Linked DNA regions of Sinobacterium norvegicum. The protein of the gene in region 2 interacts with the protein of the main gene of each other region in a pairwise test. Links are inferred from orthologs where the notes say so. Each region holds a gene or a part of one and is shown on either strand. Other genes may lie near its edges.

Region 1 (15,809 bases), 100 kb from region 2 along the record:
GACAACACCGAAGATGCGAATGAGGGCAAAAAACAGCAGATGGCGGTTGCTGGTTTTAATGTACTCAACCAGCGAGGTAGTAATGACGGAGCATAAAATAACCAGGGCATAAACATTGGCTAAGTTGCTGTTCACCGACTGTGGGGCCAAAAATTCGGCCGCGATGAATGCCACCCCAGCGCACTGCGCAAGGCGAAGCAGCGTATAACTGTTGAGGCCAATAGGCGGCTTAAAGCTGTTGAGCAAGATAACGATTTGCATCAGGCAGATGAAGGCGATATTGGTGTAGAGCACCAGCGCTTGAAAATTATATTGCTCGGTTGAACCAAACACGTAGTATCCGTAGCCCAGCTGGTTCATTAGTACACCGGCAATGGCGGCGATATAAATCGCTTGATACAGATAGATTGGATTTCGTCGGAACAGTATAAAGGCCAATGAATTAATGACGACCAAGATGACAAATAAGCCGGTAACCGCACCGGCCAGCCAGCTTTGTTCGGCGATATAGCTGTGGAGGTAGTTAGTATTGAACAGGACGAGATCGAGGCTCTGGGTAGAAAGCGAATAGAGTTTTAGATAAAAGGTATGGGTGCTGCCTGTGGCAATGTCGATATTTTGATAAAGCGGTGGTAAAACAATTTCTCGATCTTTGAAAACGGTGGTATCACCTCCGTCGGCGAGTAGAGTGAGGTGCTGCTCGTTCAGCGAATACAGCTGATATTGGTCGATTGTATTGGGTTGGATGCGCAGGGTGATGCGTTGATTGTCGGCACTATTGTGAATGGAAAAACGCAGCCAGATTGCGCTGTTTTCAGGCAGCTTTTGCAATCGATAGTAATTAGCCGGAATAAACTCAATCTGCATCTCATGATCGAGAATGGCTTGCTGATCAACATCATTGTTATCGTCAATATAGAGGTCGAGATGGGCTCTGAGGCTTTGTTGTTTAAGCGTCGGAGTGACTTCAAAGATCGGCGCCGCAGAGGCGGGCAAGGCGATTAAGCCGGCGAAGAGAATGAGCGAAAAGTAGCCGAGATTGAGATAGCGAAACAACTGAATTCTCCTGAGTTCAGTAGCTCGAAAATCAGCAAGGGGCTGGTATTGCAGCCCCCGCTAAACTACTGGGTTATTTTTTTTGTTCGCGCGCTATCGCACGATAACCGATATCGTTGCGGTAGTACACGCCCTGCCAGTCGATTTGTGCGGTCAACTGGTAGGCTGACTGTTGCGCCTCGGTGACAGAATTGCCCAGAGCGGTGGCACATAGAATGCGGCCGCCGTTGGTCACGATGTTGTCGCCCTGCTGTGCAGTGCCGGCATGGAAGACTTTTTGGTCGGCGCTGCTGCTGTTATTCAAGCCGCTGATAACATCGCCTTTAGTGTAGTCGCCAGGGTATCCTCCCGCTGCTAATACCACGCCAACGGCAGGACGTGGGTCCCAGGCTGTAGTGACCTTATCCAGGGTCTTGTCGAGGGCGGCATTACACAGTTCAACCAGGTCGGATTGCAGGCGCATCATAATTGGCTGAGTTTCAGGGTCGCCAAAGCGGCAGTTATATTCGATAACCTTGGGTGTGCCATCGGCATCAATCATTAAGCCGGCATAGAGAAACCCAGTGTAGTCATTGCCCTCAGCAGCCATACCCTCGACCGTGGGGTATATCACTTCTTGCATCACACGCTGATGAATCTCATCGGTGACCACAGGAGCGGGTGAATATGCACCCATGCCGCCGGTATTAGGGCCAGTATCGCCTTCGCCAACGCGTTTGTGATCTTGGCTGGTGGCCATGGCAACGGCATTTTTGCCGTCGACAACGACGATGAAACTCGCCTCTTCGCCGCCGAGAAACTCCTCGATGACGACACGACAACCGGCTTCACCAAAGGCATTGCCAGAGAGCATGTCACGCACGGCTTCCTCAGCCTGGGCGACAGTCTCGGCAACGATGACGCCCTTGCCGGCGGCTAAGCCATCGGCTTTGACAACAATCGGTGCGCCCTGTTGTTGAATGTAGGCCAGAGCCTGATCAACATCGGTGAAGTTTTGATAATAGCCGGTGGGGATATTGTGGCGGGCTAAGAAATCTTTGGTGAAAGCTTTAGAACCCTCGAGCTGTGCGGCACCTTTGCTGGGACCAAAGCATCGCAGTTGGCGGCTTTGGAAATAATCGACCACACCTTCAACAAGCGGTGCTTCGGGGCCAACAATGGTAAGGCCAACATTATTCGACTCGGCAAAATCTGCCAGGGCGACAAAGTCCATCGCATCGATGGCAATATTTTTTAATTTATTTTCGCCGATGCTGCCAGCGTTGCCGGGGGCGATAAAAACGGTGTCGACCGCTGCTGACTGAGCAGCCTTCCAAGCGAGAGCGTGTTCCCGTCCGCCGCTACCGATAATTAATACATTCATTACCCTACTCCAAAATTGGTGATGCCCAGTGCGGCTAAAATAGCCCCGGGCTAAAACAAAGCGATGGCGAAGTTGCGCAACAGAGTCGGCCTGCCAATGGGCAGGCCGATTGTCGCTACAGCTTAGTGGCGGAAGTGGCGCATGCCGGTAAAGACCATGGCCATGCCAGCCTCATCTGCGGCGGCGATGACTTCCTCGTCACGCATCGAACCGCCGGGCTGGATAACACAGCTGATGCCCGATTGGGCGGCGTTATCGATACCATCACGGAAGGGGAAGAAGGCGTCTGATGCCATCACCGAACCGGCTACTTCCAAGCCTGCATGCTCGGCCTTGATGGCGGCGATGCGGGCAGAGTTGATGCGGCTCATCTGACCGGCACCAACGCCAACGGTTTGGCCGTTCTTGGCGAAGACGATGGCGTTAGACTTAACAAACTTGGCGACTTTCCAGGCGAATAATAGATCGCGGATCTCTTCTTCACTGGGCTGACGTTGGCTGACAACCTTGAGATCGGCGCCGAGTACCATGCCTTGATCACGGTCCTGAACCAACAGACCACCGTTGACGCGCTTGTAGTCGAAGGCGTGACCGGCTTGCTGCCACTGGCCGCATTCGAGGAGACGGACGTTTTTCTTGGCGGCGATGATGTCGCTGACACCGTCTTCGATGCTGGGGGCAATGATGACCTCGACAAACTGACGGTCGACAATGGCCTGAGCGGTATTGACATCGAGGGCACGGTTGAAGGCGATGATGCCGCCAAAGGCTGACTCGGTGTCGGTGGCAAAGGCGAGGTTGTAAGCATCGAGGATATTGTCGGCAACGGCAACGCCACAGGGGTTGGCGTGTTTGACGATGACACAGGCCGGTGCGGTAAAGTTTTTAACACACTCGAGAGCGGCATCGGTGTCGGCAATGTTGTTGTACGACAGCGCCTTGCCTTGTAACTGCTGAGCGGTAGAGATCGACGCCTCCTGTTGGTCGGCCTCGACGTAAAAGGCTGAGTTCTGGTGTGGGTTTTCGCCGTAACGCAACTCCTGAGCCTTAACAAACTGGGTGTTAAAGGTGCGCGGAAAGTTTTCGCTGCCGCCGGGAACCTTGGTACCAAAGTAGTTGGCAATGGCGCCGTCATAAGCGGCGGTGTGCTCATAGGCTTTGATGGCTAGATCGAAGCGAGTGGCCAGGGTGGTGCTGGCATTGTTGGCGGCCATTTCGGCAATAATCGCCTGATAGTCCGAGGCGTTGACCACGATATTGACGTGGGCGTGGTTCTTAGCCGCCGCGCGAACCATGGTTGGGCCACCAATATCGATGTTCTCGATAGCGTCTTCGAGGCTACAATCCGGGTTGGCAACGGTGGCAGAGAAGGGGTAGAGATTAACCACGACCATGTCGATGGCATCGATACCGTGCTCGGTCATAATTGCCTCGTCGGTGCCGCGACGACCCAAGATGCCGCCGTGCACCTTCGGGTGAAGGGTTTTGACGCGGCCATCCATCATTTCAGGGAAACCGGTGTACTCAGAAACTTCGACAACGCTGAGGTCGTTGTCTTTCAGTAGTTTATAGGTGCCGCCGGTGGACAAAATTTCAACGCCTTGAGCGATAAGCTCACGGGCAAATTCAACAATGCCGCTCTTGTCGGAGACGCTTATTAAGGCTCTTTTAACGGGATGTAAATCGCTCATTGATAGTCTCTAGATGATGGATAAATGGGTTTAGGGTGATTATAAAAAAGGCGAGCCTAAGCTCACCTTTTCAGATTCGTTACAGCAGGTCGTACTGCTTGAGCTTCTTGCGCAGCGTGCCGCGGTTCAAGCCAAGAATGATGGAGGCCTTGGTTTGGTTGTTGCGGGTGTATTGCATCACACGCTCAAGCAACGGTGCTTCAACCTCTGCGAGTACCATGTCGTACACCTCTGTGACTGGCTGGCCGTCTAGATGCGAAAAGTAGTTGTTAAGCGCAGTCTCAACACTGTCGCGCAGTGTTTGGGCAGAGGCCACAGGGGCCTGGGTAAAGTTGCTCTTTAATTCGCGGTCTTCGGTGTTGATTGCCACGGCTGCAGAATCGTTCATGGGTGGTGCTCCTTGGGAAAGTCGTCAAAAAGTTTGGTCAGCCAAAATTGTTGTTCGCTGGCACTCTCAAGGCGGTTAAATTGTTGCTTGAGTTGACGGTTGATGTGATGTTCTTGCAAATACCAACCCACGTGTTTGCGGGCGATACGTACCCCCATAAACTCGCCATAAAAGCCATAAAGCTCAGCGAGATGGGAATTCATAACATGATGAATTTCGTGGTTGCTCGGTGCCGGCAGGTATTGGCCAGTACTGAGGAAATGATTGATTTGGTCAAATAGCCAGGGCTTTCCCTGGGCGGCGCGGCCGATCATGACGCCGTCAGCCTGAGTGTAGTCAAGCACGGCGGCGGCTTTCTCTGGGCTGTTAATATCCCCATTGGCAAAGACCGGAATATCGACGGCGGCCTTGATTGCGGCAATGGTGTCGTATTCGGCCTCGCCCTTGTAAGCATCGGCTCGGGTACGGCCATGGACGGCCAATGAACGGATGCCGGCATCTTCGGCGATACGGGCAATAGTGACGCCGTTGCGCTGATCCGGTGACCAGCCGGTTCTAATTTTGAGCGTCACTGGGGTGTCGCCAGCAGCGTCGACAGCGGCCTCGAGAATATCCTGTACCAATTGTTGGTCTTTGAGCAGGGCTGAGCCGGCGGCTTTTTTACACACTTTTTTCGCCGGACAGCCCATATTGATATCGATGATCTGGGCACCAAGAGCGACGTTCTGGCGAGTCGCCTCAGCCATCATCTCGGCGTCACCACCGGCAATTTGTACCGCGCGGGGGGCTACTTCGCCACGGTGGTCGAGACGGAGCTTGGATTTGCGAGTGTTCCACAGGCGGGTATCGCTGGTCACCATCTCGGAGACCACAAGAGCGGCGCCGAACTGCTTGCAAAGCTGACGGAAAGGACGGTCGGTAACACCGGCCATCGGTGCAAGCACCGCTTTTCCCTCTATCTTGTAAGCGCCAATCTGGACCAACGGGTGATACCTTTTAAGCTGTGGATAAATAACGGCGACGACGAAAACAGGTCGACGCACAATAGCGTTGAAATCGGTCGAGTAGAGCCGTTTTGAGGGGCGCTATAATACAGATTCTAGCGAGGCGGGGAAAGAGAGAAGGGCGGAAAAACTGCTGTTTTTTTGTTCGATTTTTTCTCTTTAGGGCTTGATTATTTTTTTTCGTCCGCTTCGAAAGTAATCTTATAGTTGATGGCGTTGTCACCGGGGCTGACCAATAGCAGCGGCACATGTATTTGTCGCTGCTTAGGCATTTGCTTGCTGCCACTCAGCTCGCCGTGCAAATATTCATCCTTGGTAAAGCCGCGGGAGCTGATCACGGTATTATTGACATCACTAAAGGTCACCCGAATCTTCGGGTAGGGCTGGTCGAAATTGGCGTTATTGATAATAATCATGTCGACATTGAGCAGTTGGTCGTTGTCGGTATTAGGCCGGACGATAATGTTGCGGCTGCTGATTTTGCTGATGTCATAAAGTGGCGGTAATTGGCAGCCGATATGCTCGCAGACTTTTTGGTACCACGGGCGGAGTGTGCTTTCACGGCTCAGGCTGTTGATATTGAACCAGGCGTACTGGGCGAGCAGAATGACCAGCATTAAGACGCTGAGGGCTGACCATAGCCATTGTTTACTGTGATTGTGGTGATGGTGTAGCTCGACCGGCTCAGATTCAATGGCATTGACCAGAGCGGCGCGGTCGGCAATCGGTGAGTCTGCGCTGAAACTGTCGGCTTGATGAGGGCTGGCAGCTGGCTGCTCGTCCACCTCATCGGCGGGACTGTGATCGACCGAGGGCTGTGCGTGGTCGCTGTCGGTTTCGTCTGGGGTGTTCGTGGGTTGGTACAGTTCTTCTGGGCTGGACTGTTCGATTTCCTCAAGCAGCGCCCGAGCCCACGATTCATCATCCTCGTCATCGTCGCTGTCTTCATTGTTGCTGAAGACATCGACATCGCTGAAGCCCTGCGGCTCATCGAGGGCCTCAAGGTTGATAAAGCTATCGCTGAGTGCGCTGTTGCTCGAGCTGTTGCCGGTGGTCGAGTTGTCGTGCTGGCTGTCATCGTTGCCGAGACTGAAATTAAACAGCGGGTCTTCGGCAAGAGTTGGGGGCAGCGAGGGGCTGTCGTCGGTAATATTTGTATCATCGTCGTTGTCGTCCCAGTGATCGGCGGCGGCAAAGACGTTGAGGCAGGAGCCACAGCGCACACTGCCAGCGGCAAGCGTTAGCTGATGTTCTGTTACCCTAAATGCGGTTTGGCAGTTAGGGCAGCGAGTAACTTTTGGCTCCATAATGACGGTATCGTCCTACTAAAATTGTTGTTGTTGCGATACTACTGTGCAGACTTAACAGCGTCTACACGAATCCATTCTTCTTGATTGACTATTTGTCGGACGTCACATTGTTGACTATAACACTGGCGAATTGCCTCGGCTTGTACATCCAATATACCTGAGAGTACAACATCTGCACCGGGTTTAGCCAGACCTGTTAAGGTGTCGGATAGCTCGACCAGAGGGCCTGCGAGAATATTGGCCAATACGATGTCAGCCTTCAGCTCGGGGTATTTTTCATTCATTTGCTCAGGGTAGTAGAGTTCGAAGCGCTCGTCGGCAATACCGTTACGCTGGGCATTGTCGCGACTGGCAACCAGTGCCTGCGGATCGATGTCGGTGCCGATGACTTTCTCGGCGCCCAGCAGCAGTGCCGCGATGGCCAAGATACCAGAGCCGCAGCCGTAGTCGACGACGGTTTTACCGGCGACATCGGCGCTATCTAACCACTCTAAGCACTGTGCCGTTGTCGGGTGAGTACCCGTGCCAAAGGCGAGGCCGGGATCGAGTAAAATATTCACCGCATCCGGCTCTGGCGGGGCCATCCAGCTTGGGCAGATCCACAGGCGCTGGCCAAACTTCATCGGCTTGTAGTTCTTGATCCACTCGCGCTCCCAGTCCTTGTCTTCGAGGATTTCACTGCGGTGCGGTGGCAGATCTTGCTGGTAGCAGGCGGCGATCATGCGCAGTGCCATACTTAGGTCAACCTCGGCGTCAAACAGCGCGGTGACGCGGGTGTGTGACCACAGCGGCGTCTCGCCAATAGCCGGTTCAAACAGGGGTTGGTCGGCATTATCCTGCAGGGTCACCGCCACGCTGCCGGCCTCTAACAAGGCGTCTTCTAATCCCGGAGCGTCATCGGGGTTGGTATCAAAATTGATTTGAATCCATGGCATGGTCGTTAATCCTGTGGGGTAAGCTGAGCAGCGATTCTATAGTGCGGCGGATAAAAGGCAAGTAAACGATGTCAAGGCTGGTCAATAATCAGTGCAGAGTTGCGCGGTGGCGCAGGGCGGGGCATTAGTGGCAGCGGTGACGGCGTAGCTGCCGTCACGGATGCTGCCACTAAGTTCGAGCTTATTGCAGGCCGAGTTTCTTCTCAAGATAGTGAATATTAACACCACCCTTGCGGAAACCTTTGTCGTTAACAAGTTCTTTTTGCAGGGCAACGTTGCTGCGAATGCCTTCGATCAATAGCTCGTCGAGGGCGTTGTCCATACGGTTGAGCGCTTCTTCACGGGTGCTGCCGTAACTGATGACTTTGGCAATCAAAGAATCATAGTGCGGAGGCACGCTGTAGCCGCTGTACAGGTGAGAGTCGACACGGATACCGTTGCCGCCAGGGGCATGGTAGTGCGTGACCTTACCGGGGCTGGGCATAAAGGTTTTCGAGTCTTCAGCGTTGATGCGACACTCGATAGAGTGGCCGTTGATTTTGATATCTTCCTGCTTGACCGTCAGCTTTTCTCCAGCGGCAATGCGTAACTGCCACTTGACGATGTCGATGCCGGTAATCATTTCTGTCACCGGGTGCTCGACCTGAACACGGGTGTTCATCTCGATGAAGTAGAAGCCGCCGTCCTCATACAAGAACTCGAAGGTGCCAGCGCCGCGGTAGCCAATATCGATACAGGCCTGCACACAATCCATGGCCACTTTCTCACGGATGTCATCGGGGATGCCCGGTGCCGGTGCTTCTTCTAATACCTTCTGATGGCGACGCTGCAGTGAGCAGTCGCGATCAAACAGGTGGATGGCGTTGCCCTGGCCGTCGGCTAAGACCTGGATCTCAACGTGACGAGGGTTGCCGAGGAATTTCTCCAGGTAAACCGTGTCATCGCCAAAGGCGACGCGAGCCTCAGACTTGGTCAACTGAATGCTGTTGAGCAGTTCGTTTTCATCGTGAACCACGCGCATGCCACGACCACCGCCACCGGCAGCAGCCTTGATGATGACCGGGAAGCCGATCTCATTGGCAATGCGTAGCGAGCGAGCTGAGTCGTCAGTCAACGGGCCGTTTGAGCCTGGGACTGTGGGTACGCCAGCGGTAATCATCGCCTTGATCGCGGCGACTTTGTCGCCCATGGTGCGAATCGTATCGGCAGTTGGGCCAATAAAGGTGAAGCCGCTGTTTTCTACCTGTTCGGCGAACTCGGCGTTTTCTGCCAAGAAACCGTAGCCTGGGTGAATGCCATCGGCGCCGGTGACTTCGGCGGCACTGATAATACTTGAGCCCTTAAGATAGCTTTCTGTCGATGGTGCTTTACCGATGCAGACAGCCTCGTCGGCCAGGCGGACGTGTTTGAGATCACGGTCGGCGGTGGAGTGCACAGCAACAGTCTTAATGCCTAATTCTTTACAGGCACGCAGGATGCGCAGAGCAATCTCACCGCGGTTAGCAATAACAACTTTTTCCATTGTGGATACCTCGCTGTTGTTGCGGATTAACCGATAGTGACTAGTGGCTGATCGAATTCTACTGGCTGGCCATCATCTACCAAGATAGCTTGCACAGTACCGGCCTTGTCGGCTTCGATCTGGTTCATCATCTTCATTGCTTCAACAATACAGATAATGTCGCCAACCTTGACCTGTTGACCGACTTCTACGAAAGAAGAGGCGCCGGGTGCGGGTGAACGATAGAAGGTGCCAACCATAGGCGAGTTAACGCTGTGGCCAGCCGGGGTGGCAGGCTCTGCTTCAACGGCAGCAGCAGGTGCGGCAGCTGCAGCAACGGGCGCGGGGGCAACGGCTGCTGGCTGAGCATAAACAGGCGCTGTGGCAGAGGAACCATTACGGCTGATGCGCACAGACTCTTCGCCTTCTTTTATTTCAAGCTCATCGATGTTTGATTCTTCAAGTAGTTCGATCAGTTTTTTAACTTTTCTGATATCCATAATAACGCCTTAATACGGTGGTTAAATAATAGGGGGTTAAACGCCGAGCTTGCCGATAACGGCTTGCAGGGCGAGGTGATAACTGTCGACACCCAAGCCACAGATCACACCTTCAGCAATATCCGATAAATAGGAATGCTTTCTGAAGGGCTCTCTGGCGTGGACGTTGGAAAGATGGACTTCGATAAAGGGAATGGCCACACCGGCAAGGGCGTCGCGCAGAGCAACACTGGTATGGGTAAAGGCGCCGGGGTTGATAATGATGAAATCAATATTGCCCTGTGCTTGGTGAATACGGTCGATCAGCTCGTGTTCTGCGTTGCTCTGCAGGTCGTCGAGTTGGTGGCCGGCATCACTGGCACTTTGCACCAATTGCTGGTTAATATCTTCCAGAGTGCTGTAACCGTAAATTTCGGGCTCGCGGCTGCCTAATAGGTTTAGGTTGGGGCCGTTGAGTACAAGAATGTTTGCCACGGTAAAAATCCTCTGTCGATAAAAACATCTATATCGATGTGCTACCAAATAAAACTTCTTAGAATAATCGGTTATTATGCCGCTAACTTGCCGCTAAGTTCTAAAAGTAGCAGAGTCAAACCGGTTTTCAAGCGTTATTCAGCGATTGGGAGGGATTTTGCACTATTTTTTGGCTTTTTGGCAACCAAAAAATGCTATTTTTGTCGATTCGGTGAACATGTAAGCATATTCACCGTGTTTTCCTCGAAGTTAATCCGAATTTTGACACCGCTAAGTTTACAGTGAATCCATTATTTGATCTTCGATGATATCGGCGGTAAGCAACTGCGGCAGAATAATAGGCTGTTGACTGTCGGCTGGGTAAAAAAGATAGAGCGGCACGCCGCCACGACCATGCTTGGCCAGTGTGGCGGTAATCTCGGGATTGTAATTGGTCCAATCGCCCTTCAGTGCCACGATGCCCTGCTGCTTGAAGAACCCCTGTACTCTCTCGGTGCTAAGCGCGGTCTTTTCATTGGCCAAACAGGTGATACACCAGTCGGCGGTAAAATTGATAAAAACCGGTTTACCCTGCTGCTGTAGCTCGGCCAAATATGATTCGCTAAAGACTTGGTACTCGCTGTCGGCGACGCTATTCTGCTGGCTTAGGGGCTGCAACTGGTTATTCGCCAGCGGGTAGAAGGCGGCTAACAGCGCGACGATGGCGGTGACTCTGGCCTTGCTCTTACCGCGCCATGCCCACAGTGCGTAGGCGATGAGAATACCACCGCCGAGTACCGTGATTGCGCCGTCGATACCGGTTTGACGGCCGACCACCCATAGCAACCACAATGCGGTGGCATATAAAGGAAAGGCTAAAAACTCCTTGAAACGGATCATCCAGGCGCCGGGCTTGGGCAGTTTGTCGTGGAGGCTGGGAATATAGCTAATCAATAGCATCGGCAAGGCCATGCCCAAGCCGAGGCTGGCGAAGACGATAATGGCGACGGGTGTTGATTGGGTCAGCGCGTAACCGGTGGCAGCCCCCATAAAAGGTGCGGTGCAAGGGCTGGCGACCACGGTGGCCAAGACGCCGGTAAAGAATGAACTCTGGCGGCTGTTGCCCTGGGTTAATGACTGGCCGGCGCCCATCAGTGAACTGCCCAATTCGGTATAGCCGGCCATGGCCAGGCCGAGGAATAAAAAGAGGTACGCCAGCAGTGCCACAAACCAGGGCGTCTGCAATTGAAAGCCCCAGCCAATCGCCTCGCCGAGTGAGCGTAAGATAATTAACAGCAGGGCGATGGCAACAAAGCTGATAACAACGCCGGCGGTATAGGCCCAGCTTTGCTGGCGGGAGTGCTCGATATCCTGGTTGTTCATTGCCAGCGCTTTCAGTGATAGTACCGGTAGCACGCAGGGCATGAGGTTGAGAATCATACCGCCGAGCAGGGCGAAAATGATGATGACGAAGATCGAACTGTTGCCATCGTTGGCAATGGCGGGGGCGACTGGGATTGCCGTGACGGCTGAGGTGTTGCCGCCGCTGCTATCGGCCAGGGCGACACTGCCGGTGCTGGGGTCGACGCGATAGTGGATGGTTTCTGGCGGGTAGCACAGGCCGGCATCGGCACAGCCTTGATAGGTGACGCTCAAGTCATAGGCGGATGCTGGTTGCGAGGTGATGTCGATCTCAGCCTGTTGGTAATAGACGTTTACATCGCCGAAGTATTCATCCTGTTTGGCCAGTCCCTCAGGAATGGTAACGGCATCGGTAATATTGTCGCCGTTGATTTTAACTTTGAAGGCGTGGCGATAGAGGTAGTAGCCGTCGGTGATCTGCCAGTGAATGCGGGTGAGTTGCTCGTTGATGACGCTGACATCGGTTTGATAGGCCTGATCGACCGTTAAAAAACTATCGCCAGAGGTCGAGCTGTTGGCAAAGGGGTCGCTTTGGCTGGTTGCCAACGGCGAGATCAAGGTCAGCAGCGTGAGTAAAATGAAAGAAAAACACTGGCGGGGCATTGTCGGATATCCTTGTGATTAATCGGCACTGCAGTATTCGACCAGCAGAATGGTAAAACATTCCCCAAGGTCTGTGATAATACCAACAAATATGCCGATAAGAGTGATGTATACTAACGCCGAAAGTTAGCGAAGTCTTGTCGATGCGATTATGCGTCAGGCATTAGTTGAGGAATAACAGAGAGAATGATGGCTGCACAGGCATTGAACAGAGCGGGCGAGTTGGCAGGACACCGTCATTTATTGGTGGCGTTGATGGTTGTTTTTTTGGCCGCCTGTGGCGCCGCCCCGGAAAAACCGCAGCCGTCAGTGCCGATCAAATTACAGCCCAGCAAGGCCGAGCTGCAGCAGCAGAGTGCGGAGCGCCAGCGCAAGTGGGTGGCCTTTATGTTAATGGAGGCCGATCAGGCCTTCGAGCGTAATCGGCTGATGAAACCCAAGGGCGACAACGCCTATGACCGTTACCGTCAGATTCTCGATATTGAGCCGAACAATCTCGCCGCCAAGGCGGGGATTAAGCACATTAGTCGTCGTTATCTCACCCTGGCGAAAGAGGCCTTTGATCGCGGCAATGTCCGCTCGGCACAGGATTATGTTTACCAGTCGCAGAAAATAGACCCGAACTATGCCGGCGCCCGCGCCATGGCTGCCTATATCAAACAGTACAGCCCGCCAGCCACGGTCAATAATAGTAATAAGAGTGTCGACGATGGAGCGGTCAAGGCGCCGATGGCCGACAGCCAATACAATGAATACCTGCTCGACAGCGGCGATTTAGCAGCGAAGAATAGCGCCGTCGATGCCCAGCTCGATGCAATATCGCAGCTGGCCAGCCAATGGCAGTCACGGCTACTAATAGTCGCCAGAAACGATGCCCAAGGCCGCTGGATATATCAGCAGTTAAAGGCCAAGGCCGAGGGCTATCGTTTCCGTGCCAATATCGAGGTGGGTAAGTTACCCAGAGTGGTATTGTTAGATCAGCCGCTGCTGGCAGAGGTGGACAGAACAGACACCGCAACGACATCGGCGCCAGACACCCCGCCAGCTGAGCCAGAATAAACATCTCGTCGATGATTTTTTCCGGACGCCACCTCCCTTGTTGCCAACCGTAAAACAGGCGATGATGGGGCATAAAAAATACAAGAGGAGTTGCATCATGAGATATATTTTCTCCACCATGGGTTTTGCCAGGGCGATCATGGGGGTGGCATTAGGTTTATCGCTTATGTCGACAACAGTGATGGCCGGGTCTATTGATGTCTCCGAGGCCTATGTGCGCGAAGTCATTCCCGGACAGGTCAACAGCGCGGCGTTTATGTCGCTGGCCAACAGTGGCGACGCCGACAAGGTACTGGTGTCAATCAATAGCAATGCGGCCGAACGGGTAGAACTTCATCAGCATATTCATCAGCAGAACAACATGCGTATGGAGCAAGTTGAGCGGGTGGTTATTCCAGCCGGAGAGCAGTTTGAGTTTTCCCCCGGCGGATATCATGTGATGTTTATTGGTGTTACCTCATCGCTTCGCGCCGGAGAAAATGTTGAAATGTCGCTGCAGTTCTCCGATGGCAGTGCTCAGCAGATAGATTTACCGGTGGTGTCGATTAAACACCGCTAATATTGAACAACAGATTGAATAATTGAATGAGATTTGGACGTAATATGGCAACGGGTAAGGTGGCGCAGCAACTCAATAGCTGGCGAGAAGAGTTACAGGATTGGTTCGGTGGCGGCAGGGCATTCAAAATGCTGGCCATGGTACTGTTAGTCATTATTGTCTTGCTGGCCGCAATGGGCTGGTACTGGAGTCGCGAACCCGACCTCTTTAGCATTGAGCAAAGTACGCAGCGTGTCGGTATTGAAAGTCGTGAAGTGGTGGGGGTGGCGACAACCTCAGCATTGCTGCAGGTGATGGAGACGCTGCTCGACAAGCCCGGCGGCTATACCCACAACGACAGACTGCCGCCCGGCGTGCTGCTGGATAATATGCCTAACTGGGAATACGGTGCGTTGATTCAGGTGCGCGACTTATCGCGGGCGATGCGTGAGTATTACAGCCGCTCACAGTCTCAATCCCGTGAGGATGAAGAGTTATCAATGGCCGAGCCCCGCTTTAATTTCCAGGCTAACAGTTGGGTCTTGCCGGCCAGTGAGTCGGAGTATCGCGACGGCATGAAGCTGGTTGAAAGCTACCTAGTACGGTTAACCGATGAGCAAAACAAGCAGGCGCAGTTCTACGCCCGTGCCGATAATCTGCACATGTACTTAGGCATGGTATCGAGCCGTCTGGGCAGTTTGTCACAGCGTTTAAGTGCCAGTGTTGGTCAGGCGCGCATCAATACCGATCTGGCCGGTGACAGCGCCGCAACCCAGGCGACTGGCGCCGATCAAATGATGGAGGTGAAGACCTCGTGGTTCGAAATCGACGATATCTTCTATGAGGCTCGCGGTTCTAGCTGGGCCCTGATTCACTTTTTAAAGGCGGTGGAGAAAGATTTCGCCGGGGTGTTACAAAAGAAAAATGCCCTGATCAGCCTGCGTCAGATTATCCGTGAATTAGAAGAGACCCAGGGCACCATCTATAGCCCGATAATTCTAAACGGCAGTGGTTTCGGTTTGGTGGCTAACCACTCGTTGGTCATGGCCTCCTATGTGTCCCGCGCCAATGCGGCAATAATTGATCTTAGAGACTTACTTTCAAGAGGGTAGTGGTAATGGTTCGTGCGGTATTGATGACGTTGATAGTGGTGTTGGCGGGTTGCGCTCAAAGCCCCCAGCAATTGAGTTTTAATGGTGAGTTGACCCCGGCCAATATTCGTTCGGGTTTGGCCGTGATATCGGTACAGGCGCGGGATGACCGTGCCAGTATGACGGTTGGCTCCCGTGGCGGTACCTATGCCGAGACCAGTCTATTAACCACCAATAAAGGTTTTGCCCAGCAGTTGGCCGACCAATATCAACAGGGTTTGATCGACAGCGGTGTGATCACTATTCAGCCCTCGGCACCGACGGCGATTACCGTGGTACTGTCCAGCTTTGCCATCTCGACACCTGAGCGCAGTGTGTTACCCGAGATCAGCTACGCTGGTCAGCTATCCGTGGTGGCTGAGCGGGGCGGCGAAAAGCGCAGTTTTCGTTACTCGGTAAAGCAAACCCATAAAATGCCACAGGTGCCTAACAATGAAAAAAATCAGGCCTTGGTTGATGATTTGTTCTCTGAGCTGTTAAACCGTGCCCTGCGGGATCAGGATCTCAACGGCTTTATTGTCGGTGGCTAAATCATCGTTGCCGACTCGCTGAGTCGGCGTGTTATACTAAAATTATAAGATGTTCAGAAAAAACCTAGGGGATGAAGATGAAGAGCGTACAACGATTATTGTTGGCAACTTCAGTGTTGATAGCCGTAGTGGCCATCAGTGCTTGCAGTGGTGTTAAGACCAAGAGTTACACCCACAGCAAGGCAGTCATTGGCGATTGGCAGAGCTATAACTGGCGCTCAGAGGCAATGGTGCCAAAGGAGGGGGTTGAGCAGCGAACCATCGATTTCGATCATTGGATTCGTGCGGCTGTCGATAAGAAACTG
Region 2 (15,912 bases):
ATCCAGCTCTTTGAGTTCGCGATCTAACAGCGGCACAAAAAGCTCCTGTAGTTCGGCCAGATTAGCCGCCACACCGTCCAGCAGGTCGTGGAAGTAATGTACATCAACCTTACTCATATCATAGTCAGCGCGGAACTGCTCTTCGATTACATGAATCGCCGTACCCGACATCTGCCATTGATATAAGCCCTGCATCGCATAGTGACGTGCCTTGTGGCGAGTCTGTGACAGGGGGGGCTTTGGTTTACCGCTCGATTGATTTGACATGAAGATTCTCGATCATCAACCGCGACCGATGTCGCGGTTTATCTAAAAAGTAAAATTACAGTTGGTCTAACAAACTGACCATTTCAAGTGCAGAGGCCGCAGCCTCCTCACCCTTGTTACCGGCCTTAGTGCCGGCACGCTCAATCGCCTGCTCGATGGTATCGACAGTCAATACACCGAAGGTTACAGGGATTTCGCTTTCAAGATTAACGTGCGAAAGACCCTTAACACACTCACCAGAGACGTATTCAAAATGCGGTGTACCACCGCGAATAACTGCGCCTAAGGCAATAATGGCATCGTATTTACCGGTGGCGGCTACTTTTTTAGTGGTCAATGGTATTTCGAACGCACCCGGACAGCGGACGATGGTTAAGTTGTCCTTATTGACACCGTGAAGCAGCAAATAATCGAGGGCGCCTTCCAACATGGACTCAACAACAAAGCTGTTCCAACGACCAACCACTAGTGCAAAACGTTTCTTTTCACCGCTGACAAAGTTACCTTCGATCGTTTTTATGTCTTTCATTTCATTCTCTCTATGATGCTTATCAATTCAACCGCGTGCTGTTTAAGCTTCCGGTTCAATTGGTTCAAATTCGACAACTTCAAGGTCAAAGCCTGAAATCGCATTGTATTTAATCGGCGGCCCCATCAGACGAATCTTACCAACGCCGACCTCCCGTAAAATCTGCGAGCCAATACCGACGGTAAAATAGGTCGACTGGCTGCTGCCGCCATCCAACTTAGGCTTTGGCTTATTGCCCAGCGCCACCTCAACACTGGCCAATAAATCTTCCTGGCTCTCGGGGCTGTCGATCAATAACACCACGCCTTTGCCTGCTGCTGCAACACGTTCCATACAGCGCTTGATGTTCCAGCCCTGCTCTTTACCCGGAATTTTTGCACACATTAAATCGCGTACGGTGGCACCCAGGTGAACACGAACCAGCGTCGGATCATCTACCGTCACCTCACCCTTGACCAGGGCAAAGTGTAACTTGCCTTCGCTGGTATCGCGGAAGGTGTGTAAGTCGAAGCTGCCGTAGTCGGTTTCGATCTCACCCACACTGATTGACTCGATGGTCTTTTCGTTGGCAACACGGTATTGAATCAGGTCGGCAATGGTGCCGATTTTCATATCGTGCTCGGCGGCAAAGACCTCCAAGTCTGGACGACGGGCCATAGTACCGTCTTCGTTCATAATTTCAACAATTGCCGCCGCTGGCTCAAAACCGGCAAGGCGAGCCAAGTCGCAGCCGGCCTCGGTGTGACCGGCGCGGGATAATACACCACCGGGCTTGGCCATCAACGGAAAAATATGACCGGGCATGACGATATCTTCTGGTACCGCATTGCGTGCCACTGCGGTGCGAACGGTATGCGCACGGTCAGCTGCACTGATCCCCGTGGTCACACCGGTCGCAGCCTCGATAGACAGGGTGAAATTGGTGCTGTGCTGACAGCCATTTTCGGTAACCATCAGCGGTAGATTTAGCTTGGCACAGCGCTCTTCACTTAATGTCAGGCAGATCAAGCCCCGGGCATGGGTGGCCATAAAGTTAATATCGGAGGCGTTGACACATTCCGCGGCGATGACAATGTCACCCTCGTTTTCACGGTCCTCGTCATCCATCAAAATAACCATCTTACCGAGACGGATATCGTTAATAATTTCTTCTGCGGTATTTAACGCCATTTTACAAATCCACTGATGTTTGATGATTGCCGCCTATTGAGACGGCGCTATTCTACGCGTTTGCGAGCTACTTTAAAAACCCACTCTCGGCAAGCTTGGCCAAAGTGACACCCTCGCTCGCCGCCTCACTGTCTTTATCCGCGGTTAACAGTCGCTCTAAATATCGTGCGATCACGTCTACCTCAAGGTTTACGCGGCGCCCAGGACGATAAGAAGGCAGCAACGTTCGCTCGGCGGTATGGGGAATTATATTCAATTCAAACCTCGAACCATCGATCTTATTGACCGTCAAACTGACACCATCGACGGTGATCGACCCCTTGTGGGCAATATACCGCGCTAAATCCGTCGGTGCCTTGATCCACATCCGGATAGAGCGAGCATCATCAAACCGCTCAGTAATCTCGCCGACGCCGTCGACATGGCCGCTGACAATGTGACCGCCCAGGCGACTGGTCGGCATCAGTGCTTTTTCTAGGTTGACCGCATTGCCACTCTGCAACTGACCGATACTAGTGTAGTCCATGGTCTCGACCGAGACGTCGGCAACAAAACTCCGAGCCTTTACTGCTGTAACCGTGAGGCAAACACCATTGACGGCGATAGAATCTCCCAGATGCACATCGCTCAAATCCAGTTCACCACTGGATATTTCTAGCTTAATATCCCCCTGACTGCGGTGTACTTGGCGAATACTGCCCAGTGATTCGATAATTCCTGTAAACATATAACGTCTCTATAAAGGCGTCGAATAAACCGGCGCGGCACTGATAAGCCAGTCGTCGCCGACAGCTCTGATATCGTCAATGGCCAATTCAACCTGCTCACTCATTGCCGCCAACGGTAAAGTAAACAATGGTCGGGCTTGGCTCCCCAGCAGCTTGGGCGCCATGAAAATTTTCAGTCGATCAATCAAGCCCTGCTGCAACCAACCTCCAGCCAACTGACTGCCGGTCTCCAACAACACCTCATTACACTGTTGCTGTTCTGCCAGCCAGCGCAACAGCGCTAAGCCATCGACATGACCATCTCGCAGCGGCAACTGCACTAACTCGGCACCAGCATTGGACAACGCCTCCAGCCGCTCTGCGTCCGCATAATGATAGGCGATAATTGTGCGCCCTGTTTGCCTCAAAATTTTCGCACTCAGCGGCATCCGTAAACGACTATCCAGCACCACTCGGATAGGCTGACGTCGAACCACCTGCTCACTTAATTCGGCATCCAAGCCCAGCTCGTCACGGCGTAACGTCAACGAGGAATCATCCAGCAATATACTGCCGATACCGGTGATAATGGCGCAGCTTCTGGCGCGCAACTGCTGTACCTGAGTGCGTGCCGCCGGCCCAGTAATCCACTGGCTTTCACCGCTGGCCATCGCCGTCCGACCATCGACACTGCTGGCCAACTTTGCCGTCACCAGAGGAAGGCCATGCGTCATGCGACGAATAAAGCCCGGGTTTAATGCTCTGGCCTGTTGTTCCAAAACGCCAACGTCAACGGCAATCCCTTGGTCGCGTAGGTATTGCAGGCCGCTGCCACCCACCTGCGGATTGGGGTCTTGCATGGCCACCACCACCCGAGCAACACCGGCATTAGCCAGCGCCTGACAACAGGGGCCTGTTCTGCCGGTATGGCTGCAGGGTTCAAGTGTCACATAAGCAGTGCAGCCTTGGGCATTAACGCCAGCATCAGCCAGTGCGTTAACCTCGGCATGACCTTCACCGGCGCGCAGGTGATAGCCACGCCCCACAACCACATCGTCTTTAACTAAAACACAACCTACTCGAGGGTTGGGTGATGTCGTCATCAAGCCTTTTTTGGCCAGTGCAATTGCCTCGGCCATATAGTATTGATCACGGGCATTAGTCATTTTTACTGCCATCGGCAGACAGGCTGTCGATCTCGCGACGGAACTCATCGAGATCCTGAAAATCACGATAAACCGAGGCGAAGCGAACATAGGCAACATGATCGAGCGAGCGCAGGGTATTCATCACTCTTTCGCCGACCGAGCGGGCATCAATTTCGCGCTCACCGGTGGCCTGCAGCTGGTGCTTAATTTTGGCGATGGCAGCCTCTATCGATTCCATATCGACGGGCCGTTTTTCCAACGCTTTCAAGATACCAAAGCGAAGCTTATCCTCATTGAATGGCTCACGGGTACCGTCACCCTTGATAATCCGAGGCATTAACAGCTCGGCCACTTCATAGGTGGTAAAACGCTCGCTACAACTTAAACACTCGCGGCGGCGGCGTACTTGATCAGCCTCGGCAACGAGGCGGGAATCGATAACCTTGGTTTCAGCTTCAAAGCAGAACGGGCAGCGCATAGAAAACCTAAGTGAATATAATGGGAGGGAATTTTGCCAATACTAACACAGCGACGGCCCTGGCTGGAAATCGGCACAACGCAATAACAAAAAAAGCCGCCGAGCATAACGCTGGGCGGCTTTTTTGTCTTTAAGGCGTTTCTTACTTTTCGTAAACCGGTAGGCGGTTACAAATTTCAAGTACCTTGGCCTTAACACCATCGATTACCGCTTGATCACCCATATTATCGAGGATATCAGCAATCCAGCCCGCCAGAGCGGCACAGTCTGCCTCGTTAAAACCACGGCGCGTCACTGACGGAGAGCCGATACGCAGACCACTGGTGACAAACGGTGAACGCGGGTCGTTTGGTACCGAGTTTTTGTTGACCGTGATATTGGCCAGACCCAGCGCCGCATCAGCTTCTTTACCGGTGATGTCTTGCTTGATCAGGCTGAGCAAGAACAGGTGGTTCTTGGTGCCGCCGGAAACCACATCAAAGCCACGTTCGATCAATACCTTGGCCATTGCCTGAGCGTTTAGCACAACCTGCTGCTGATACGCCTTGTAGTCATCGCTCATCGCTTCTTTAAAGCATACTGCTTTCGCGGCGATAACATGCATTAATGGACCGCCTTGACCGCCGGGGAAGACAGCAGAGTTAAGCTTCTTCTCAATCGCTTCGTCGCCACCCTTGGTCAGAATAATACCGCCGCGTGGACCGCCAAGCGTCTTGTGGGTGGTCGAGGTCACGACATCGGCAAACGGTACAGGGTTGGGATAGACACCTGCGGCAATAAGACCGGCAACGTGCGCCATATCTACCATCAAATAAGCACCGACCTTATCCGCAATCTCGCGGAAACGTGCCCAATCAGCGACCATCGAATAGGCAGAGAAGCCGGCGATAATCATCTTCGGTTTGTGCTCAACAGCCATTGCCTCAACTTGATCGTAATCGATCTCGCCAGTCTCAGCGTTTAGGCCATACTGTACCGCATTGTATATTTTGCCAGAGAAGCTCACTTTGGCGCCGTGGGTCAGGTGCCCACCTTCGTCCAAGCTCATACCTAGCACTGTATCGCCGGGCTGAAGCAGCGCCATGAACACGGCGGCGTTAGCCTGTGAGCCAGAGTGCGGCTGAACGTTGGCGTAACCGGCACCGAACAACTCCTGTGCACGTTCAATGGCCAGCGTTTCGACAACATCGACGTGTTCGCAACCGCCGTAGTAACGCTTGCCGGGGTAACCTTCGGCATACTTGTTGGTTAATGCAGAGCCTTGAGCTTCAAAAACACGCGGCGTGGCGTAGTTCTCTGAGGCAATCAGCTCAATATGTTCTTCTTGACGAACAACTTCGGCGTCCATAGCAGCCTGAAGTTCAGGGTCAAAATCAGCAATCTTCATATCTTTACTAAACATATTTTTATTTCCCCATTGCGAGAGTTGCAAAACAATTACGGCAGTTCTGAAAGGGGCACATCATACACTCAAAGCAGGGATTCTGCGAGCAGAAAAACAGCAAAAGAGAGAATGCGAGAATTATCAGCAAGATATTGTTTTAAAAAGGAAAAATATTTTTTATCCGTCGCCAATTAGCTGCACTAACTGCAAATCAATTTTTGTCGAATTCTCGACCAAACGGTTAACTTCTTGCGCCGGCATCGGCTTGCCGTAGAGGAAACCTTGGCACTTTTCACAGCCCAGACTATCGAGATAACTCGCCTGCTCCTCAGTCTCCACCCCCTCGGCGACAACGGTGAGATTAAAGCTATGAGCCATGGCGATAATGGCCTGAGTAATGGCGCTATCCTGGGTGCTACCCGGCAGGTTGGCAACGAAGCTGCGGTCAATCTTCAAACTGTCAATCGGGAATTGCTTGAGATAACTCATCGACGAATAACCGGTGCCAAAGTCGTCGATGGAAATTTTCACGTCCATCGCCTTCAAATCGGCCAACATGCCCAGGGTGTAGGCCACATCTTCCATTAGCACACTCTCTGTGAGCTCGAGCGCCAAGCAATGGCTGGGCAGGCCTGAAACGTCCAGCGCATCAATCACCTGCCGCAACAAACTCCCCTCGGAGAACTGCAGCGCCGATATATTGACCGCCACCCGCTGCACCGCCAAGCCATCGCGACGCCACTGCGCCATTTGTCGGCAGGCCTCATTAAGCACCCAATTACCCAGCGGTACAATCAAGCCAGTTTCCTCCGCCATCGAGATAAACACCTCAGGAGGAATGCTGCCGCGTTGCGGGTGATGCCAGCGCACCAAGGCTTCTACCGATATTAAACGTCGGGTATTGAGGTCGATAACCGGCTGGTAGCACAGTTCAAATGCTCCAGCAGCCACGGCACGATGCAAGTCGTTTTGTAGCTCCAGTTTATCGAGCGATGAATGGTTCATCATGCCAGAGTAATACTGATAATTGTTCTTGCCCGCCGACTTGGCGTGATACATCGCCGCATCGGCGTTTTGCAATAACGTCGTGCTATCAATGGCATCCGTCGGGTAAATAGCAACGCCGACAGAGGCCGTTAAATACACATCCTTTCCCTGAATGATAAAGGGTGCCGCCAGCGAGGAGAGTAACGACTGAGCAATGTGGGTCGAATGCCCGACCGCGTCAGAATGGTCATCACAGTCGGGCAGGATGACGGCAAATTCATCCCCCCCCATGCGGGCAACCTGACACCCCTCGTCAACCACCGCCTGCAAACGCTTGCCAACCTGGGCCAGCAAGATGTCACCAGCGCCGTGCCCCATCGAATCATTGATCGACTTAAAGCCATCCATATCAATAAAAAGTAACGGTAGCAGCAGCTGGTCCCGGTTAGCTCGGAATAACTTGGCCTCTAATTCATCATGAAATAAACTGCGATTAGCCAGACCTGTCAACGGATCATAAAAGGCCAGTTTAAGAATACGCTCCTCATTTCGCTTGCGCTCGGTTTCGTCTGTAAAGGCGGTGATGTAACCAATGTGCTCACCGTGCTTACTGCTGACCTCTGTAATACCCACCTGAACCGGGTAACACTCACCACTCTTACGGCGACTCTCAACCTCACCCTGCCAAAAACCAGCCTGCTCTAACACCGGTTTAATGGTACGTGCAAAACTGACTCCCGCATGACGATTGCTGGATAAAAACGAGGGACGCCGACCAATAACCTCGTCTGGTCGGTAGCCGGTAATAGCAGTAAAAACCTTATTCACTTGTGAAATAGTGCCGTTGGCAGCGGTGATATAAATCCCCTGCAAACTGTTTTCAAACACCTTGGCAGCGAGACGCAAGTCGTCATCAATTTTTAATCGTTGAGTGATATCACGACAAAGAATCAGCATGCCCTGCAGGCTGCCATCCTCCTCCCACATCAGGCTGCTTTGCAGCTCTAATGAAACCTTATAACCTAAGTGGTGCTCTACCTCGACCTCCTGCAGGCGCAAATATTGACGCTGCTCTTCGGCAGAAATATGCGGGTTATTGGTCAGCCGATGATAGTCTTTCGACAACGAATCGAAGACTAATTTTAAGGTCGGTATTTGCTCTGTAATCAACGCCTGCTGAACAAGGAATTGCTGCGGATAATAACCCAGCAACTTCTCCACAGATGGGCTGATATAGTCAATTCTTAACTCGGTGTCAGTGGTGCAAATAATATCGCTGAAATTATCGGCCAGGGTTCGATAGTTTCGCTGCTGGTGGTCGTAACGACTCTTTATCCGCTGTTGCTCAGTCACATCGGTGGCGACTGTCACAATGTAGGCGGTACGGCCATTGTATTTATCGATAATGCCGCTGCTGCGAGTAACATAGTTACGCCATTCACCGCTGACATGCATCATACGCAGGTGTTTTTCAACCACCTCACCATCACCTAAGCGCTTGAGAAGATGGATTAGTTGATCGCCACTCAGGCGGTCTTCCGGGTGCAAAAACAGACTGCTTTCGTCGCTCAAATCCAGCGGTGATGAATGCTCTTCAATGCCAAAATGGCGGGCAGCCTCGCCATTAACAAAACGTGTTTTGTGATTCTTTAAATCGTAGACAAAAAGTAAATCAGGCACCGCTGACAAGGTCGCCGAGAAGAAGTTTTCCCGCGCTTGCAAATCGCGCTGTACACGTTTTAATTCACTGGTATCAAAACCGGTAAATAGCACGCCGCGAACTAGATTATCCTTGCGCGGCAACGCCGATATGACCGTGTAATTGAAATACTCGCCGGCATTATCGCGCACCTCGACGTCAAAGCGATATTCACTTTGGCCGCTGATAATCGCCACCACCGCACTGCAGCAATAATTGAGATGACGATCGGGAAAAAGTGAAAGGTAATCGCTGGTGGCGGCATTTTTGACCCCGATGAGCTCTATCGCGGCAAAGTTTATTTCGATAATCGACAGCCGACGACGTACCTCGGGCATAAATTCGCTATCGGTTAACAATCGTTGCTTCAACGACTGTTCACACCCGATACCGAGTTCATGCATATAGTGGTACAACGATTCGATATCAATGGCCCACTGCGGCGCCACGGAGATATCAAAAAGGGTTTTATAACGATCTGCCTGAGCAACAATACCATTGCCGCTTTTTACCGCATCAATATAACGAAACTGCCAGACAATCTGTTCGAGCTTGTCATCCTCTCTAACCGGGTGATTAACGATGAGAAAACGGCCGTATTGTTCACCGATCTTAAGACTGAACATCTGCTCAGCAACCAATTCTCCCGCTCGAATCAACTCGATACTTTCAATGAAACGGGCATAACTCAGTGGTGTAAAGAGTGAATTCCACTGCTGGGCATTTGATAGCGACAACTGGTTTTCAAATAACTGCTGAGCTTGCGGGTTTAAATACAGGACGCTGCCACCGGCATCGGTCGCAACATAGGCCTCATCGCAGTCAGTGAGTAACTGGCTCAGGCTAAGATTGAAGAAGTCCTGCATAGTGTTGACGCTGCCCTATCTTATTATTATCTGTAATACAACCGTCTTTCCTAAGGGTTAAATTTACTATAACAGCGGCTCAGATAATTCCAAACTAACGACGGCAACTTTTACACATATAGGCGAATATAATATATTTTTGCCGTTTTTGTGCACTACTCGACATAACCATACTGCTATAATGTCGCCTTTTAACAGTTAACCCCACTGTGTAGCTCGAAGGATCTCCTGTATGGCTCAATACGTTTTCACCATGAACCGCGTTGGCAAGATTGTGCCGCCCAAACGCCAAATTCTGGCCGACATTTCTCTGTCGTTCTTTCCCGGCGCCAAAATCGGGGTGCTAGGGCTTAATGGCTCGGGTAAATCTACCCTATTACGAATCATGGCCGGTGTCGACCAGGACTATATTGGCGAGGCCAGACCCCAGCCGGATCTCAATATCGGCTATCTGCAGCAAGAACCTCAACTCGATGAAAGCAAGGATGTCCGCGGCAACGTCGAAGACGGTGTTCGCCCGGCAGTCGATGCCCTCAAACGTCTCGATGAGGTATACGCCGAATACGCCATGGAGGACGCTGATTTCGACAAGCTGGCCAAAGAACAGGGCAAGCTTGAAGACATTATCAACGCCTGGGACGGGCACAACCTCGAACACATCTTGGAAGTCGCTGCCGACGCTCTGCGCCTGCCGCCCTGGGATGCCGATGTCAGCAAGATATCCGGTGGTGAGAAACGCCGTGTCGCCCTGTGTAAGTTACTGCTGTCTAAGCCAGACATGCTGTTACTCGATGAGCCGACCAACCACTTGGACGCAGAAAGCGTCGCCTGGCTGGAACACTTCCTTACCACTTTCACCGGCACCGTCGTCGCCATCACCCACGACCGCTACTTCCTCGACAATGCCGCCGGCTGGATTTTGGAACTCGACCGTGGCCGCGGTATACCTTACGAGGGTAACTATTCCGACTGGCTGGAAGCAAAAGACCAGCGCCTAGAGATGGAAGATAAACAACAAAAATCCCATGAGCGCGCCATGGCCTCGGAATTGGAGTGGGTGCGCTCCAATGCCAAGGGACGTCAATCCAAGAGCAAGGCCCGCCTGGCCCGCTTTGAAGAGTTAAGTTCGCAGGAATTCCAAAGCCGCAACGAGACCCAAGAAATCTACATCCCACCCGGACCTCGCCTCGGCGACGTTGTCATCGAAGTCGAAGGGTTGCAGAAGAGCTTTGGTGACAAATCACTGATCAGCGACTTGACCTTTACCGTACCCAAGGGCGCCATCGTCGGCATCATCGGCGGTAACGGTGCCGGTAAATCAACTCTGTTCAAAATGCTGACCGGTGAGGAAAAGTCTGACGCAGGCACTATTCGCATCGGTGAAACCGTCAACCTCGGCATGGTCGACCAGAGCCGTGACAGCCTCGATGATAATAAAACAGTCTGGGATGAAATTTCCGATGGCCAAGATGTGTTACAGGTCGGCACCTACGAAGTAAACTCCCGTTCCTATGTGGGCCGCTTCAACTTCAAAGGATCAGACCAACAGAAGCGCATTGGCGACCTCTCCGGCGGTGAGCGTAACCGCGTCCACTTAGCGAAGTTATTGCGCGGCGGTCACAATGTTTTGCTGCTCGATGAGCCGACCAACGACCTGGATGTAGAGACGCTGCGTGCACTGGAAGAGGCTATTTTGGCCTTCCCTGGCTGTATTATGGTGATCTCGCACGATCGCTGGTTCCTCGACCGTGTCGCCACTCACATCCTCGCCTATGAGGGAGAGTCAACGGCGGTATTCCACGAGGGTAACTTCAGCGATTATATGGAGGACCGCCTGGCCCGCACCGGTGTCAAAGAGCTGGTGCCAACCCGGGTTAAATATCGCAAGCTTAAATAAGGCTTTGATATAACGGTATGCCCCACAAGGGGCATACCGTTTACCGCAGGACTCTGGCACTATAAACGCTGTATTGATCAACACCGCATAAAATAACAGTGAATAAGAGCCCGCTATGAAACTCCCCGTTACCACCTCCTCTGTACAAGTCCGCTTCTCCGATACCGACGCCATGGGCCACATCTCTTCGGGTGCCTACGTCAGTTATATGGAGGTTGGCCGGGCCGATTTCTTCTACGCCATTAACAACTGTTATGAGGGCGAAGTACCCTACAATGCCGTGGTCAATATCAATATCGATTATCTCGGCGAGGTGATTTTTGGTGCCGATGTCAGCGTCGTTAGCTGGTGCTCGCGGATGGGCAATAAAAGCATGACGATCAGCCACGAGATTATCGCCGATGGTCGTGTTGCCAGCCGCGGACACATAACCGTTGCTGGCTTCGACCTCAAAACGCGCAAGGGCTGCCAGCTACCAGCAGACTGGGAAGAATCGGAGCGATAAGCACACCTATGACGACCCTCTACTATTTCGCCTACGGCTCTAATATGTCGATGGCGCGACTTCGACAACGCGTACCCAGCGCAGAGAAACTCGGTATTTTTGCGCTCGCCAGCCACGAGCTGCGATTCGACAAAAAAGGCCGGGACGGCTCTGGCAAGTGCAATGCACTCTATACCGGCAACGACAGCGATACCGTGTTCGGCACGCTATTCAGCATGAAAGCGGATGAAAAACCCACCCTCGACGAGGCCGAAAGCCTCGGCGTCGGTTATGGTGACAAGACTGTCACGGTGACCAATGCCACCGGTGAATCGTTCGAGGCGTTGACTTACTACGCGCTCAGGCTAGATGCCAACTACCAACCCTACGACTGGTACCTTAATCACGTGTTAATTGGCGCCTTCGAAACAGGCTTGCCACTGGATTATATTGCCAAGATTGAAGCGGTTGAATCCAAGCCAGACCCAGATCGGAGCCGGGCGGCGACGCAATGGGCCGTGCACGATTAGCGCGGCTATAAATTAACTCAAAAAAAACAGCTGCTGTCATCAAATGGCAAGTATTTAATGCTGCTCTCTTTATGATGAGACCCATCACGCCTATTTGACCGCCGGCAATCACCACCGCTCGGGCAGACAGGCAACCCTATTTGATGAGGTATAAAGATGAATAAAATCGAAGTAGGTCAGATTTGGGCAGATTCCACCGGCGAATGGCATACCGTGCGCAGCATCCGCGAAAAGGGGTTCAATGCGGTTGATAGTCGGGGGGAATCCTTCTTCTATACCATGGACGGCCACTTAATCAATCTTAAAACCATCGAGTTTGGCGGTGACCAGCACACGTTACGCCAGCGAGTACGCTAACAATAAACGCCACGCCCCGATGATCAGAGCACTCGGCGAGAGCAGCTAAGGCACTGCCACATATCACAGCTAGGTTGATCCATCACAACGCACCACCGAACGATAATGATTATCATTACTTAAATTCATTTTGAGTAATCACCATGCTGCTAAGCCCTTCGATGACTGGTACCGCCAGTGCCGACCCACTTCGCCAAGCCTTTGCCGCTAAGAACGCTCCTCATGCTGGCCGGAACAGTCAGCCGGTGACAATCAGTGAACTGCAATGGCAACAATGGTGGCGGCAGCCAAGTACGGCGCAGCAACGCACGCTGTATATTCATATCCCCTTCTGCCGCAAGCGCTGCAGCTTCTGTAATTTTTTCGTCAGCGGCTCCAACCCTGCCGACATTAGTGACTATATGCAGTCTATAACAGCGCAGCTGACCATTGCCGCGGACACGGTTTTGGCCCAAAGCCGTATGTTTGACGCAGTGTATGTGGGCGGCGGCACCCCCAGCGATATGAGTGCCGAAGCAATCAGCCGTCTCGGTCAAGCCATCGCCAAATTCCCTCTTAACGACGATACCGAAATCACCCTGGAGGGACGACTGCACGGCTTCGACGACGATAAATGGCAGGCCGCCCTGAGCAGCGGCTTCAATCGTTTTTCCTTTGGCGTGCAGAGCTTCGAAACCCAAGTACGTCAAGCCGCTGGCCGCATCGATGGCCGCGACATTGTCATCGACAGACTCAAGCAGTTGAGCCAACATCCAACAGCCAGCATTGTGGTCGACCTCATCTTCGGTCTGCCAGGACAGACCAGGGATATTTGGCAGCAAGACCTGGCAGCGGTTATCCAGTCAAACGTCCACGGTGTCGACCTCTATCAGCTCATCCAACTGAGTGGCAGCCTGATTGACCGAGCCAGCAGCAAGGGAGAAATACTCGGCACCGACAACAGTCAGTTCCAAGCCGACAGTCAGGCCCGCGCCGGCATGTATGCCTCCGGGGCAGAGTTTTTTGAATCACGGCAGTGGCAACGGCTGTCCAGCTGCCATTGGCGCAGAGATGAGCGTGAACGTAGTCGCTATAACAGCTTGGCAAAAAGTGGGGTCGAGACCCTACCCTTCGGCGCCGGTGCCGGCGGCAATATTCATGGGCACAGTTTAATGAATGGCCGCAAGATAAAAGCGTGGCGGCAGGCACTGGCCAGCGATGTCAGTATCGCCACCCCCTGTCGAGTACCGGGAATGGTCATTGCCCCTAACTCATCGGCAGCCTTTGACAGCACTATTAAGCGAGGCCTAGACCGCGGCATATTGCCGCTCGATCAGTTGGAACAAACAATGATCGAACAACTCAAGCCGCTGTTTAACGCCTGGCAAAACAATGGCCTGGCCATACTGGATCGGCAACATTTAAAGCTGACACTTGCCGGGCGATTTTGGAATGTAAACTTACAAACAGGACTGTTTGACTATTTAACGAAAAACAGTATCCGGCAATAAATAGCCCCGCCGTATGTCATTCCCGCAGCGTTGAAGTTATCATCTAACACATATAACAGAGCACTATCGAGATAACAGCCCTGGCAACAACAATGCCCCTCGATAGCAATAAACAAACGATGAGACACACCCATGGACTTAACAACAATGAGTGGCCTGGAAGTAATTCAGGCTGTCATCCGAGGTGAATTACCACCCCCTTCTATTACCAATGCCATTCCGATGATTATGGCCGAGGCCGAGGCCGGACGGGTGATCTTCCTCGCCACCGCCAATGAGAATCACCTCAACCCCATGGGTGGCGTCCACGGCGGTTTCGCCGCCACAGTGCTCGATTCGGTCACCGGCTGCGCCGTCCATACAATGATGGAACCCATGGTGAGCTATAGCACCATCGACCTCAATATAAAGATGATGCGACCACTGCCGCAGCACGAGGAAATGATTGCCGAGGGGCGCATCGTCAACCTCTCTAAGTCGCTGGGTGTCGCCGAGGGCACACTGAAGAATAAGGCTGGCAAGCTATTGGCAACGGCTACAGCGACCTGCCTAATAAAAAGACTTTAGCTGCAAAGCAATGGTCGAAACAACACCAGTGACCACTGCATAGACGATCGTGCAATAGCTTTGTGGCCCATGCTTATTTTCTTCGGTGATACATCCGAACAGAGATTTTTGACGTATATTTAATTCAGTAAACGCCATCTATCGAGAATAAGAGACATAACATGGATACCATCAGTCGAGAGAAAATCAGCATCGGCATCAGCAGCTGCCTGATCGGCGAAAGAGTACGCTTTGACTCCGGCCACAAGAACAACAGCTATATCACCGGCACCTTGAGTGACTACTTCAGCTTTACGCCTTTTTGCCCCGAGGTCAGTATTGGCCTCAGCATTCCCCGTGAGCCCATCCGCCTTGTTGGCATCGACGGTGAGACGCGCTGCGTGGGCACCCGCGACGCCGAGCGTGATTTCACCGACGCGCTAGACCAATGCGCCCAAGAACAACATGATTGGCACAGCAATTTACGCGGCTATATTCTCAAGAAGGACTCCCCCAGCTGCGGCATGGAAAGAGTAAAACTGTACACCGAGGGAGGCCCCTCGGCTCCGGGTAGAAACGGTATTGGCATCTATGCTAACCGACTGATGAAGAACTTCCCCAACCTGCCAGTAGAGGAAGAGGGGCGCCTTGGCGATGCCCGCCTACGAGAGAACTTCATTCAGCGTGTCTTTATCTACAGCCGCTGGCGAGACATGATGGCAGCCTCGCCTGAGCTTAAACACATCCAACAGTTCCACGCTCGCCATAAATATATTTTCATGAGCCACGACCAAGAAAAAGCCCGGGCACTCGGCGCCATGCTGGCCGACAAAAAAGGCTGTGACATCGACCAACTCTGTGAGCAGTATCTCAGTCAGATGACAGCATTGCTGAAGATTATTGCCAGTCGCAAAAACCATGTCAATGCGCTACAACACATCCAAGGCTACTTGAAAAATCACCTCGACAAAGAAGATAAGGAAGAAATGACGCAGGCAATCACACAATATCATCGCGGCCTATTGCCCTTGATTGTACCCATTACCCTGCTGCGCCATCACTTCCGACGCAACCCGAACGAGTACATTAGCCAATCATTCTATTTAAAGCCGCACCCGAGTGAATTAATGCTACTCAATAACGTCTAACCATCCATCACAGGCTATGATGCAACAGAGCTGTAATCTCTGTTATTCTATAGCTTGTGAATAATACTTTTAAGAAGGTCAGCCGTTTTTTTGCCAGCGCAACTCATCCAAGCACAGAGCCACTGCGTACCATACAATAACAGGCAACCATGGAAACCCTATGACACAGCTTAACCCGCTCACTACACATCCTATTGATTACCAAATGAATGCCGCCGTGATTCA

Evidence for each region.
Region 1: the proteins of ribD (region 2) and accC interact in binary tests that used the Escherichia coli proteins (3 or more experiments, as listed by UniProt). The link is inferred for Sinobacterium norvegicum from one-to-one orthologs.

What each region holds. Positions count from the first base shown.
Region 1 is NZ_CAKLPX010000001.1:1,728,705-1,744,513, reverse strand. What follows is about bases 7,100-9,916. They hold accC (acetyl-CoA carboxylase biotin carboxylase subunit), read right to left. Parts: upstream 9,270-9,916; coding sequence 7,929-9,269; downstream 7,100-7,928. Other genes in these bases: aroQ (type II 3-dehydroquinate dehydratase), read right to left, coding at 9,785-9,916; accB (acetyl-CoA carboxylase biotin carboxyl carrier protein), read right to left, coding at 9,296-9,748; prmA (50S ribosomal protein L11 methyltransferase), read right to left, coding at 7,100-7,747. In the rest of the region: L9P87_RS07805 (hybrid sensor histidine kinase/response regulator), read right to left, coding at 1-1,056; purD (phosphoribosylamine--glycine ligase), read right to left, coding at 1,130-2,419; purH (bifunctional phosphoribosylaminoimidazolecarboxamide formyltransferase/IMP cyclohydrolase), read right to left, coding at 2,542-4,110; DNA-binding transcriptional regulator Fis, read right to left, coding at 4,190-4,498; tRNA dihydrouridine synthase DusB, read right to left, coding at 4,495-5,481; L9P87_RS07780 (DUF3426 domain-containing protein), read right to left, coding at 5,673-6,809; more of prmA, read right to left, coding at 6,851-7,099; more of aroQ, read right to left, coding at 9,917-10,222; L9P87_RS07755 (protein-disulfide reductase DsbD family protein), read right to left, coding at 10,499-12,226; L9P87_RS07750 (hypothetical protein), read left to right, coding at 12,413-13,285; L9P87_RS07745 (copper chaperone PCu(A)C), read left to right, coding at 13,383-13,844; L9P87_RS07740 (DUF2333 family protein), read left to right, coding at 13,871-14,935; L9P87_RS07735 (YajG family lipoprotein), read left to right, coding at 14,941-15,504; L9P87_RS07730 (DUF4136 domain-containing protein), read left to right, coding at 15,582-15,809. UniProt on the Escherichia coli protein: This protein is a component of the acetyl coenzyme A carboxylase complex; first, biotin carboxylase catalyzes the carboxylation of the carrier protein and then the transcarboxylase transfers the carboxyl group to form malonyl-CoA.
Region 2 is NZ_CAKLPX010000001.1:1,837,693-1,853,604, forward strand. The notes cover bases 1,772-4,691. They hold ribD (bifunctional diaminohydroxyphosphoribosylaminopyrimidine deaminase/5-amino-6-(5-phosphoribosylamino)uracil reductase RibD), read right to left. Parts: upstream 3,840-4,691; coding sequence 2,703-3,839; downstream 1,772-2,702. Other genes in these bases: ribBA (bifunctional 3,4-dihydroxy-2-butanone-4-phosphate synthase/GTP cyclohydrolase II), read right to left, coding at 1,772-1,966; L9P87_RS08275 (riboflavin synthase), read right to left, coding at 2,034-2,693; nrdR (transcriptional regulator NrdR), read right to left, coding at 3,832-4,299; glyA (serine hydroxymethyltransferase), read right to left, coding at 4,442-4,691. Outside these bases: transcription antitermination factor NusB, read right to left, coding at 1-267; ribH (6,7-dimethyl-8-ribityllumazine synthase), read right to left, coding at 323-796; more of ribBA, read right to left, coding at 839-1,771; more of glyA, read right to left, coding at 4,692-5,701; L9P87_RS08295 (bifunctional diguanylate cyclase/phosphodiesterase), read right to left, coding at 5,861-9,235; energy-dependent translational throttle protein EttA, read left to right, coding at 9,468-11,132; L9P87_RS08305 (acyl-CoA thioesterase), read left to right, coding at 11,248-11,637; L9P87_RS08310 (gamma-glutamylcyclotransferase family protein), read left to right, coding at 11,646-12,146; L9P87_RS08315 (hypothetical protein), read left to right, coding at 12,303-12,503; hutW (heme anaerobic degradation radical SAM methyltransferase ChuW/HutW), read left to right, coding at 12,647-13,993; L9P87_RS08325 (PaaI family thioesterase), read left to right, coding at 14,126-14,560; L9P87_RS08330 (YbgA family protein), read left to right, coding at 14,722-15,687; folX (dihydroneopterin triphosphate 2'-epimerase), read left to right, coding at 15,848-15,912. UniProt on the Escherichia coli protein: Converts 2,5-diamino-6-(ribosylamino)-4(3h)-pyrimidinone 5'-phosphate into 5-amino-6-(ribosylamino)-2,4(1h,3h)-pyrimidinedione 5'-phosphate.